Regions from separate parts of the Colwellia aquaemaris genome, predicted to be linked through region 1. Evidence: riboswitches for the same ligand, from Rfam matches in the RefSeq annotation. Region 1 holds a riboswitch; the other holds the start of a gene.

Evidence for each region. A riboswitch is a leader RNA that binds a small molecule or an ion and turns the genes downstream of it on or off. The one in region 1 is predicted to bind cyclic di-GMP.
Region 2: another riboswitch for cyclic di-GMP. It lies ahead of AC27HL_RS14320 (DUF3718 domain-containing protein); the one in region 1 lies ahead of AC27HL_RS11995 (DUF3718 domain-containing protein).

Annotation. Positions count from the first base shown of each region.
Region 1 is NZ_BAAJLV010000004.1:19,105-25,433, forward strand. It holds gene AC27HL_RS11970 (enoyl-CoA hydratase/isomerase family protein) at 1-121, shown strand, start outside; gene AC27HL_RS11975 (acetyl/propionyl/methylcrotonyl-CoA carboxylase subunit alpha) at 126-2,138, shown strand; gene AC27HL_RS11980 (hydroxymethylglutaryl-CoA lyase) at 2,138-3,049, shown strand; gene AC27HL_RS11985 (CoA transferase subunit A) at 3,114-3,824, shown strand; gene AC27HL_RS11990 (3-oxoacid CoA-transferase subunit B) at 3,845-4,501, shown strand; cyclic di-GMP riboswitch class I at 4,761-4,859, shown strand; gene AC27HL_RS11995 (DUF3718 domain-containing protein) at 4,925-5,284, shown strand; gene AC27HL_RS12000 (patatin-like phospholipase family protein) at 5,495-6,329, shown strand, end outside.
Region 2 is NZ_BAAJLV010000005.1:21,561-27,889, reverse strand. It holds gene AC27HL_RS14340 (sodium/sugar symporter) at 1-631, opposite strand, end outside; gene galK (galactokinase) at 679-1,851, opposite strand; gene AC27HL_RS14330 (UDP-glucose--hexose-1-phosphate uridylyltransferase) at 1,851-2,894, opposite strand; gene AC27HL_RS14325 (LacI family DNA-binding transcriptional regulator) at 3,042-4,058, shown strand; gene AC27HL_RS14320 (DUF3718 domain-containing protein) at 4,146-4,490, opposite strand; cyclic di-GMP riboswitch class I at 4,550-4,633, opposite strand; gene AC27HL_RS14315 (RNA-binding S4 domain-containing protein) at 4,803-5,159, shown strand; gene AC27HL_RS14310 (DMT family transporter) at 5,211-6,068, opposite strand; gene AC27HL_RS14305 (GNAT family N-acetyltransferase) at 6,117-6,329, opposite strand, start outside.

The sequences.
Region 1 (6,329 bases):
AGTATCGCCAGAAGGTCAAGAAGGATTAAGCGCCTTTTTCGAAAAACGCCAACCAACTTGGCAAGCTCCATTGCAACAACAAGCATTAAAACAAAAATCATTAGATAAAGGCGAAGGATAAATTCATGTTTACTAAAATATTAATTGCCAACCGTGGCGAAATCGCCTGTCGTGTTATTAAAACTGCACGAAAAATGGGTATCCTAACCGTTGCTGTTTATTCTGATGCCGACGCTGATTCCTTACATGTCAATATGGCCGATGAAGCTATTCATATTGGTGGTTCACCATCGCGTGAAAGTTACCTGTTATCTGAAAAAGTTATTGAAGCTGCTAAGCGCACTGGCGCGCAAGCAATTCACCCAGGTTATGGTTTCTTATCAGAAAACGCTGACTTTTGTCGTATGTGTGCCGCCGAGGGCATTACATTTATTGGCCCTCCTGTTGGTGCAATTGAAGCTATGGGTTCAAAGTCTGCCGCTAAAAATATTATGGAAGCGGCACAGGTACCACTAGTACCAGGTTATCACGGCGATGACCAATCAGAAGCTGTGATCAAAAAAGCTGCCGATGATATGGGCTACCCTGTACTATTGAAAGCTACTGCAGGTGGCGGTGGTAAAGGTATGAGACAAGTCTGGAGCGAAGCCGAATTTTCAGAAGGTTTTGCTGCCGCAAAACGCGAAGCGAAGTCTTCATTTGGCGACGATACCATGTTGGTTGAAAAGTATTTAACACAACCACGCCATGTTGAAATTCAAGTTTTTTGCGACAATCACCAAAATGCCGTTTATTTATTTGAACGTGATTGCTCTGTGCAACGACGCCATCAAAAAGTGATTGAAGAGGCACCAGCCTTTAGCATGAGCGAAGAGTTACGCGCTAAAATGGGAGAAGCTGCAATTAAGTCTGCCCAAGCTATTGGTTATCAAGGCGCTGGTACAGTTGAATTCTTACTTGATATTGACGGTTCATTCTACTTTATGGAAATGAATACCCGCTTGCAAGTAGAGCACCCGGTCACTGAATTAATTACTGGCCAAGATTTAGTTGAATGGCAATTACGTGTTGCTGCCGGTGAAGTATTACCGAAAGCTCAACATGAATTAAAAATCAATGGTCATGCGTTTGAAGCACGTATTTATGCTGAAGACCCAAACAACGATTTTTTACCCGCAACCGGCACCTTAGACTTTTTACAACCACCGGTTGAAAGTGAGTTCGTCCGTGTTGACACTGGCGTTCGTCAAGGTGATGAAGTCAGCGTTTTTTATGACCCTATGATTGCTAAACTGATTGTTTGGGATGAGAATCGTGAAAAAGCGCTGCAGCGGATGGCAAAAGCGCTTTCTGAATACCGTATCAATGGCGTTACCACCAATATCGACTTTCTTTATAACTTAGCAACTTGCGCACCGTTCGTTAATGCCGATATTGATACCGGCTTTATCGAGAAAAACCAAGAAATTATTTTCCATGAAAGTGAGCAAGCCTTAGCCGGTGAGTTGCCAATGGCAGCGCTTTATTTAGTATTATCGCAAGAACTACAAGCTCAGGCTAAAGCCGCGAAAACCAATGACCCTTTTTCGCCATGGAATATGACCAATGCTTGGCGCTTAAATGAAGCCAATATTCATCATATGGTGCTCGCTCATAACGACACTGAATACCCTGTTGTTGTAGAGCAAAAACGCCAAGGTAGTGGCAGCTATTACTTGATCACGGTTGATGGTCAAACGGTTGATTGCCAAGGTCGAATCGAAAACGATACTTTATATGTCAGCATTGATGGCTATCGCAGCCATGCTACGATTGCACAAAACGGCACACAAATTAGCTTATATCATCAAAATGGCGTGTTTAATTTCACGCACATATTACCAGACTGCGGCGACAACAGCGGAGACGACAGCCATGGTGGCTTAGTTGCGCCAATGAACGGCACTATGGTTTCAGTACTGGTTAGTGCCGGTGAAACTGTAACAGCAGAGCAGCCGTTAATGATCATGGAAGCGATGAAAATGGAACACACTATTCGTGCGCCAAGCAATGGTGTTGTTGACACTATTTACTATAAAGATGGTGATATGGTTGACGGTGGTGCAGAATTGATTGCTTTTACTGCGGAGGAAGCGTAATGGCTAATACGGCAAGCTTACCAACGCAGGTAAAAATTGTTGAGGTTGGCCCTCGCGATGGCTTACAAAATGAAAAGCAGCAAATCAGTGCTGAAGATAAAATATCTTTAATTGAGAAGTTAGCAGATGCAGGCGTTCGCTATATTGAAAGCGGCAGCTTTGTCTCACCTAAATGGGTGCCACAAATGGCAACGTCTACGGATGTATTTAATGGCATCAAACGTAGAGACAACGTTACCTACGCGGCCTTAACCCCAAACATGAAAGGCTATGAAGCAGCAGTGAATGTTAATGCCGATGAAGTGGCGATATTTGGCGCCGCTTCAGAAGCCTTTAGTCAAAAAAATATCAACTGCTCTATTGAAGAAAGCTTGCTACGTTTTGAGCCTATAATGGCAGCAGCAAAAGCCGCTAATATTCCGGTGCGCGGCTATGTTTCCTGTGTTGTCGGTTGTCCTTATGACGGCTTTATTGAACCAGAGCAAGTCGCTATTGTTGCGGAAAAACTATACCAAATGGGCTGTTACGAAATATCACTCGGCGACACCATAGGTGTTGGCACTCCAGCTACCGTAACTAAAATGATACAGGCCGTTAGCGCCCGAATACCAGTAGAAAAACTCGCCGTTCACTTTCATGATACCTACGGCCAAGCGTTAACTAACATTTACAGTGCTTTACAAGCGGGTGTTATGGTAGTCGATAGTGCTATTGCAGGTCTTGGTGGATGTCCATATGCTAAGGGCGCTTCTGGCAATGTAGCAACTGAAGATGTTTTATACATGCTTAACGGTTTAAATATTGATACCGGTATTGATTTTAACAAGTTATTAGCTGCGGGTTGGTACATAAGCGACAAATTAGGTAAAGCGCCGGTATCTAAAGTATCAACAGCGTACCGCGCAAAATGAGTTTCTGCGAACTTCAAATACGAAGATAGCAATCACGATAAGAATTTTTAATGAGGAACAAACAATGGCAGGATTTGACAAGGTAGTGTCAAGCTATGAAGAAGCTATGGCAGGTCTTGAAGACAATATGACCGTAATTGCCGGTGGTTTTGGCTTATGTGGTATTCCAGAAAACTTAATTGGTGAAATTAAGCGTAAAGGTACCAAAGGTTTAACCGTGGTTTCAAACAACTGTGGTGTTGACGATTTTGGCTTAGGAATTTTACTACCGGATCGTCAAATCAAAAAAATTATCGCGTCTTATGTCGGTGAAAATGCTGAATTTGAACGTCAAATGATGAATGGCGAGCTTGAAGTAGAATTAACGCCGCAAGGCACTTTAGCTGAAAAAATGCGTGCTGGCGGCGCTGGTATCCCAGCATTCTACACGGCGACAGGTTACGGCACTCCAGTTGCCGAAGGCAAGGAAGAACGTGAGTTTGACGGTAGACATTACATTTTAGAGCCAGCTATTAAAGGTGACTTTGCTATTGTCAAAGCTTGGAAAGCCGATCGCTACGGCAACTTAGTCTTTAGAAAAACGGCACGTAACTTTAACCCTATGGCAGCAACTGCCGGTAAAATTACCGTCGTGGAAGTCGAAGAAATTGTTGAACCTGGCGAGTTAGACCCTGATCAAATCCACACACCAGGTATTTATGTAAATCGACTGATATTAGGTTCATTTGAAAAACGCATTGAACAACGTACCGTTCGCAGCGACGCATCATCATAAGTGTTAGTAAGGAGTAATTTATGGCTTTATCAAGAGAGCAACTAGCACAGCGCGTTGCACAAGAATTACAAGACGGTTATTACGTTAATTTAGGTATAGGTATTCCAACGTTAGTGGCAAACTATGTGCCTGAAGGTATGGAAGTGATGCTGCAATCTGAAAACGGCTTGCTTGGTATGGGGCAATTCCCTACCGAAGCAGAAATTGATGCTGACTTAATCAATGCAGGAAAGCAAACCGTTACTATGGCTACCGGTGCATCAATTTTTGACTCAGCAGAATCGTTTGCCATGATCCGCGGTGGTCATGTTGATTTAACCGTTTTAGGGGCATTTGAGGTCGATGTTAACGGTAATATCGCCTCATATATGATCCCAGGTAAGTTAATCAAAGGCATGGGCGGCGCAATGGATTTGGTTGCCGGTGCAGATAATATTATTGTTACTATGACTCACGCTTCAAAACACGGCGTATCAAAGCTACTCAGTAACTGTACTTTGCCATTAACAGGTAAAGGTTGCATAAAGAAAGTGTTAACAGATCTTGCCTTTATTGAAATTAAAAACGGTAAGTTTTACTTGTTAGAGCGTGCACCTGGTGTAACAGTGGAAGAAATCGTCTCATTAACCGAAGGTGAACTTGTTGTTAATGGTGAAATTCCAGAAATGATTTTTTAAAAAATTAACAACATATTGACATAAAACTACAAAACAAAGGAGCAAACGCTCCTTTTTTTGTACTTAATATCTCACAATCATTACAGAAAACAGCCATTTTTGATGGTTTTATTGGCTATTTATACAAAATACTTACAACTGTTAAATACCATCATTCCACCATAATATCAACAACTTAACAAAGTCAATGTGTTATACAGCGAAACAAATTATAACAAAGCAGTTGCATTTAATTATCGTTTTGGTAATACTGAAATTGACAAAGAAAAGGCAAGACACGCGAAAACGTGTTACGCAAAACCACCGGTCTAAGGGTAAATATAATACTGTATTTATCTATGACAGCGGAGTTACCGTGTTATTAGGTACATCCTGTGGTTTTTTCTTTTACTAACTCTATTTGTATTATAAAAGGTTATTAAAATGAAAAAATTATTACTAGTTACTACCATTACTGCTTTAACTATGACGTCTATAGTATCTGCGCCGAAAGCGCAAGCCGCGAACATCGCACAAAGTGTATGTGAGTATGTTGCCGCTGACGACAAGAAACGTATGCGTTCATTCTTAAAGACGAACAAATTAAAAATTCGTAATATCTTCGCGGGTATCCAGTGTAACGGTAAAAACTTGTTAGAATTCGCTGCTACTAAAGGTTCAGTAGAAACAGGCTCTTTGATGATTAGTAAATTACCAAAGAAAACAGTTTCAGCTAACATGGCACTTATTCAAAGTGGATCGCAACCATTAATAGACGCTGCTAACAAACGCGTAAGCAGCTAGAAATTTATTTTCCAGTAGGCGTTAATACTTATTGTAAGTTCAATGTTTTACTAGTTAATAATTCTTATGTCATTAAAAAGGCCAGCATTAGCTGGCCTTTTTCTTTAGTAGTTTTTTACTTCATAAAAATCATAAAATTCAACTAGCTACAATGCAAAAAACTGATTAAAATTAAATTAACTGAGTACCTCTCTTTCATTGGTTGTTTTAATGCCCCATAAGCGTAGTTACATTGATAGGAATAACGCCCTAATACTTACCGGTGGCGGCGCGCGTGCAGCTTATCAAGTAGGTGTATTATCAGCCATTGCTAAATTTATTCCCAGAAATCATGGCATTCCCTTCCCTATTATCTGTGGCACTTCTGCTGGCGCTATAAACTCAACAGCGCTGGCTTGTTATGCCTCATGCTTTCAATTAGGTGTTAAGAAGCTCGAATGGGTATGGAAAAATTTAGACCCAGGCCGCATCTATCACAGCGATGCTATACGAGTACTGGCTCATTTATCCGCAGGTTTGTTAGGGAGCTTTCAAGCAGATTATGCAAATAAAAGTGCTAGAAGTTTGTTAAACAACGCACCTCTTAGAGATTTGCTTAATATGGTGATAGATTTTAATCGTATTGATACCAATATTCGGCGAGGTTATTTATCAGCGGTTTCGGTTACCGCATCGAGTTATACCAGTGGTGATTCAATTAGTTTCTTTCAATCTAACGACACCATATCTCCTTGGTTTCGGGCAAAACGTCGAGGAGAGCCTACTCAACTAAATAGTCAGCATTTGATGGCTTCTGCAGCCATTCCGTTAGTTTTTCCTTCTGCTAAAGTTAGGCATGACCATTTAGGCGATGGTTCAATTCACCAGCTTTCACCGTTAAGTCCTGCAATACACTTAGGCGCTGAAAAAATATTCGTGGTAGGCGTTGAACAACCAAAAGAGCCGATTCACAATAGAGAAAATAATCCTCACCCACCAACCACAGCGACCATTGCAGGTCATTTGCTTGATACAATTTTCTCAGACACATTACAAAGTGATATTG
Region 2 (6,329 bases), on a different contig from region 1:
CTACTGCATCCAATGCAAGATAACTTAATAAAAGCCCACCAAACACTAACAAAACAACTTGCAAAATATCGGTAAAAGCCACGGCCTTTAGGCCACCATATAAAGAATAAGCGACTGAAAATATCGCCAAGAATATCATACCGAACAGCCAATCAATTCCGGTTACGGTTTCAATGGCTAAACCGCCAAGCCACAATACCGCTGTTAAATTAACAAAGGTATATACGGCTAGCCAGAATATCGCCATGGTGATTTTCACCCTAGAATCGAATCGCTGTTCAAGATATTGTGGCATGGTAAATATTTTATTTTTCAAAAATATTGGTAACATATATTTGCCTACCAATATTAATGTAATTGCAGCCATCCATTCATATGATGCAATTGCAAGACCTAAAGCATAACCTGAACCCGACATACCTATTATTTGCTCTGCTGAAATATTGGCCGCAATTAATGACGACCCAATTGCCCACCATGGCAATGACTTACTGGCCAAAAAATAATCTTCGGTATTTGCTCCTTCTTTTTTCTTATTGCGAGAAATCCACAAAGCTAAGCACAATAAGCCAATAACGTAGACAATAAATATGCTACTGTCTAATACACCTAATTTATTAGTAAAATCCATCATAGTTTTCCTGCTAATATTGTTATTATTTTTAATTTTCTAAAATATTAAATTTCAGTTATTGCCCTAAAGGCACCTTGCGATGCATGACAATCATAAATGCTTGCAGTTAAGCCGAAGGTTTTCTGATAACGACTTTCGACAACATGTTTGACTTGCTTAATCATTGATGTTGGTACTATAGCGACCACACAGCCGCCAAAACCACCACCCGTCATACGAACACCGCCAGAATCTCCTAACACTTCTGCTATCATGGCAACCAAGCCATCCATTTCTTTCGTTGTCACAGCAAAATCGTCTCGAAGTGATTGATGAGACGCTTTCATCACCGCGCTAATTACAGACATATCATTATCTTTTAACGCATATCTCATGTCCTTTGTGCGGATATTTTCGGTGATAACATGGCGTGCGCGTTTATACAGCAGCGGAGCTATATTCGACTTTTCTGATTCAAGCTGGTCCATACTTACGTCACTCAACATTTTTACGCCAAAATGTTCGGCCACTTGTTCACATTGCTGCCGCCTAAGATTATATTCACTATCAACAAGCCCTCTTTTAACATTTGAGTTAATAATTAATAACGACAAGTTTTCAGGAATAGGTGCATCTTCAAAGGTTAAACTTTGACAATCAAGTAACATCGCATGGCCTTTTTTACCTAAAGCTGAAATAAGCTGGTCCATAATGCCGCAGTTACAACCAACAAATTCGTTTTCGGCCTTTTGCCCTAAAATAGCCGCCATAACACCTGTCAACGGCAACTGATATAACCGGGTAAATATTTTTAAAATCGCAATTTCAAAACTTGCAGAAGAGCTTAAACCTGCGCCTTGCGGTACATTGCCAGTAACAACTATATTTGCACCATTAATTTCTGGGTACTTTTGAATTAAGGCCGCTAATGTACCTTTAACATAATTGCTCCACATCATTTGCTGATCGAATTTAATATGGCTTAACGTAAATTCACTAAGTTGCTTGTCACAGTCATATGCATAAACCTTAACCCTGTTATCTTCGCGGCGAGATGCAGCGATTGTGGTGCCAAAATTAATTGCCGCTGGTAGCACAAAACCGCCATTATAGTCGGTATGATCACCCATAAGGTTTACTCGACCAGGTGCATGGCAAACTACTTGTGCCACACCGTTAAATTGCTGTTCATATAACGACATCGCTAAGGCTTCTTGTGTCAATGTCTTACTTGTCATTATTTGGCTTCCTTATAGTGAACATCCGGAACATCGCGCAAGCGTGCTGCTGCCTGCTCTGCTGTTAGGTCTCTTTGTGTTTCAGCCATCATTTCGTAGCCCACCATAAATTTACGCACATGCGCCGAGCGTAATAACGGAGGAAAAAAACTCGCATGTAATGTCCATTCATCGTGCAATCCATTATCAAAAGGTGCGCCGTGCCACCCCATAGAATAAGGAAATGCACAATTAAATAAATTGTCGTACTTAACCGTAATTTTTTTAAGAATCTCTGCAAGTGATAATTTTTGGCTATCATCCAATTCCGTCATTCTTGCAACTTTAAATTTCGGAAATAGTAAAGTTTCAAATGGCCAAGATGCCCAATATGGCACCACAACTAGCCAATCTTTATTTTCAACCACAACACGCTCTGCTTTTTCTAGCTCTTTTTTCATATAGTCTTGTAATAAATTGCTCTTGTGTCGCTGATAATAAGCTTGTTGCGCATTCTGCTTTTTTATCGCAATTGTTGGTAACTGTTGCTGCGCCCATATTTGGCCATGCGGATGCGGATTCGAGCAGCCCATTACACTGCCTTTATTTTCAAAAACCTGCACCCATGTGTATAACGCACCAAGTTCAACGCATTGTGCCTGCCAAGTATCAACAACAGCTTTTATTGCTGTAATATTTAATTGCGCTAATGTTTTACTATGATCGGGAGAAAAACATATCACCCGACTTTCTCCTTGCTCCGTCGTCATGCTGAAAAGCGGGTCGTCACAGTTATATTTTGGCGTATCTTTTTTTAGCGCCGCAAAATCATTATTAAAAACAAACGTGGTTTGATAAGCGTCGTTAACTTCACCATTGATGCGCGTATTGCCAGCACATAAAAAGCACGACTGGTCATAGTTTACCTGAGCTTTTTCATCAACAACTTCAACTTGCCCTTGCCAGGGTCTTTTTGCTCTATGAGGAGAAACTAAAACCCATTCATCAATAAGTGGGTTATAGCGACGATGTGGATGTTCACCTGGGTCAAATGCATTTTCCATAGTTTTTGTGTGTGCATAAATAAACGATAACACCAAGGGTAAACGTTTACCCTAATTCTGACAAGCTTAAATAAAATCAATAGTGATTTACCCTTAAATACGCTATATTTGGCTAATTATATCAATGTAAACGTACACACTTTCTCTATGACAACAATTAAAGACGTCGCACAAGCTGCTGGAGTATCAGTGGCATCGGTTTCTCGTGTTTTAAATAACGGGCCTAAAGTCAGTCAAAAAACCATAGATAAAGTATCGCAAGTAATGAAGGAACTTCATTATACCCCCAACGCCAATGCCCGAGCTTTAGTCACACAAAAAAGCAGTACTATAGGCGTTGTTGTACCAGATTTACTAGACCCATTCTTTTCCTCTTTAGCACACGGTGTTGAACAAGTCGCTCGGCAAAATAAAATGCAATTATTACTCAGTACCAGCCAGGTAAGTGCCGACGCAGAAATGCAGGCAATAGAACTACTTATTGAGAGGCGATGTGATGTGATGGTAGTACACAGTAAAAAGTTAGCCGATCAGGTGTTAATCGACTTAGCAGATAAAGTTAAAGGCCTAGTGATAATTGATCGCTACATTAAAGAAATAGCAACGCGCTGTATCTGGCTAGACAATGTTGAAGGGGGGAAAATTGCCGCAAGACACCTACTATCACTAAATCATAAAAGTTTTGCTTGTATTTCGAGTCAACATCAAATTGATGATCCTCATTTACGACTTGACGGTTTTCAAAAACAGCTACAATCGGTAAATATCACCCTAGATAAAAGCTTAATTGAATTTGGTGAACCAACATTACAAGGTGGAGAAATCGCTGCGCAAAAAATATTAGCATCAGGAAAATCATTCTCGGCAATTTTTGTCTATAACGATGCTATGGCAATTGGCGCCATTTCAACGTTATCAGATAACGGTTTTAATGTACCAACAGATATTTCCGTTCTTGGCTTTGACGACGTGCTCCTTGCAAGCTATTCAAGACCCAAATTAACTACGCTTAATTATCCAATAGAAAAAATGGCTAAACATGCGGCAGCAATTGCACTCGAATTATCAAGCCAAAACATAGCCACTACACCAGAAAACTGCCAGCATTATAAATACATACCAAACCTAGTAAAACGTGAGTCAACTCACTATAAAACTAAATAATTCGCTCCAGACTTACCTGCATTTACACTACATAACACATAAAAAAAGCGAGCTATTGCTCGCTTCATTAAATTTTATGGCAATAAACTAACCGTTTATGCGCTTTTGGGCTGCTGCCGTTAATTCTGCCGAAGTTATTGTTGGTAGAATACCTTCCACGGTTGCTTTAGGTAACTTACCTAGCATTAAAGTACCCGTTTTTATGGCATTATTTTTTGCCGCAAAGGCAATTAAATTTTGTCCGTTACATTGCACACCGTCAAATACTTTACGAATTTTTAGCTTATTAGACTTTAGAAATGAACGAAAACGCGATTTATCATCAACAGAAACATATTCACATAAAGATTTAGCTACATTTTGTGCCTGAACATTTGCAGAATAACTGATTGTTAATAATACAAGTGAAATAGCTAATAAGATGTTTTTCATGGTGTGCCTTAATATCAATAAAATAAAATCAGTGAAACGAACTTTCGATACTAAGTCGCATTGGAAACTCCGCTGTCATAGATAAAATCCTTAGACCGGTAGTTTTGCGTAATACCCTTTCAAGTATCTTGCCGTTTCTGCCGCCGCGCATTATACAGAGACAGTATTGTTACACAAGGTAATTTTTTGTGATCTCTAATAAACACCTAAGCATGTGCTGTAAACTTTATTCATTTATCATCTTTTCAGCGCACGACATCTACCAGTAACTCCGTTATAATTACGCTTCGATTTTCCCAATGAAGACAAACCATGAACCTTGACATGCCACTAATTGATATCTCTATACAACCTATTGAGTTATGTAAGCTTTTAAAAATAGCGAACATGGTTGGTGGCGGTGGTGAAGCTAAAATCGTTATTAGTGAAGGCTATGTTGTGGTTAATAATGAGGTTGAATTTCAAAAGCGTAAAAAAATATATCACGGCGATATTGTTGAATTTAATGGTGAAATAATACAAGTGAATGTAACTGAAGAAATAACTAAGCCTATTACTCCTTCAATACCTAACAGTAAAGTAAAGCAAAAACACAATAAGAAAAATACAACAAAATCACCAACAACTGTTACAGCTTCGCGCTCAAAGCGTAAACCTATATCTTTTTAAAGGTCGACTAAATGAAGGTGTATTCATTGTCATTACAACTGGTTAAATCTTTTATTGTTCTTCAACCGTTTTAAAGAAACTAAAATTAGCCACCACAGCGCCCGCAACAATCAAAAGCATGGCTAACAATATTTGTTGGCTAAACACGTTATCTGTAAACAAAATCAGTAATAGCGTCGACAATAAAGGAGTAAAGTAAGACATAGTGGCGATAACTCGCGGATCTCCTTTTTTCACCGCAGCATCCCAACAATAAAAAGATAGCCCCATAGGACCAAGCCCTAGCATTAACATCAAGCTAAAATCATAGTGAGATATCGACGGTGTTTGCTCTAATAACATGTGTGAGATTGCAGCCAACAAACCAGATAGCAAGCAAAACAAGCCCACCGTTGCTGAGCCAAACTGAGTATATTTTTGAAATAATTTTTTTGATAACAATGAATAGCACGCCCAAAAAATGGCAGCGGTTAGCGCTAATATATACCCAAATATATCGTCCATAGAAAATGTTACGCCATTTGCGGCAACAATGAATCCGGCGCCACACAAAGATATAAAGGTGCCGGCAACTTGTCGCTTGCGCAATTTAATCTCATTAAAAAACAAGGGAGTAAATAATAATATAAATAATGGCCACAAGTAGTTTATTAAGTTGGCAGCAACAGGTGGCGCCAGTCTTAACGCCATAAACAATAAAAAATGATAACCAAAAATACCGCCAACACCGACCAATAAAAGCGTTGGATTTATCTGCCACTTTTTATATTGAGGAATCGATAAACTACCGCCAAAGAGTAAACTTATTGCTAAGAGTAAAAAGGCAGGTATGTGGTTCAACTTAGCAACGAGCAGTGCTAAGCAACTCCATAATAAAATGGTAATTGAAGTTAACAGTAAATAATGCATTTAATGTTCAGCCGAATTTGGTCATTACAAATCGCTGTTTTAATATCTTTAAAGCTTTTTCTGCCAGAACACAGCTCGCCCCATTTTAGGGTCAAGTTCATAGCCTGAAAAGCCAACCTTTTCATATGCTTTTTGTGCTATGGCGTTACCTTCAAGTACTTCTAAGGTCAGCTTACAGCAGCCCTTTTCTCTTGCTATCGCTTCAACATAATCAAATAAATATTGCGTTAAGCCACGCCCACGATATGGTGTAAGTACAAC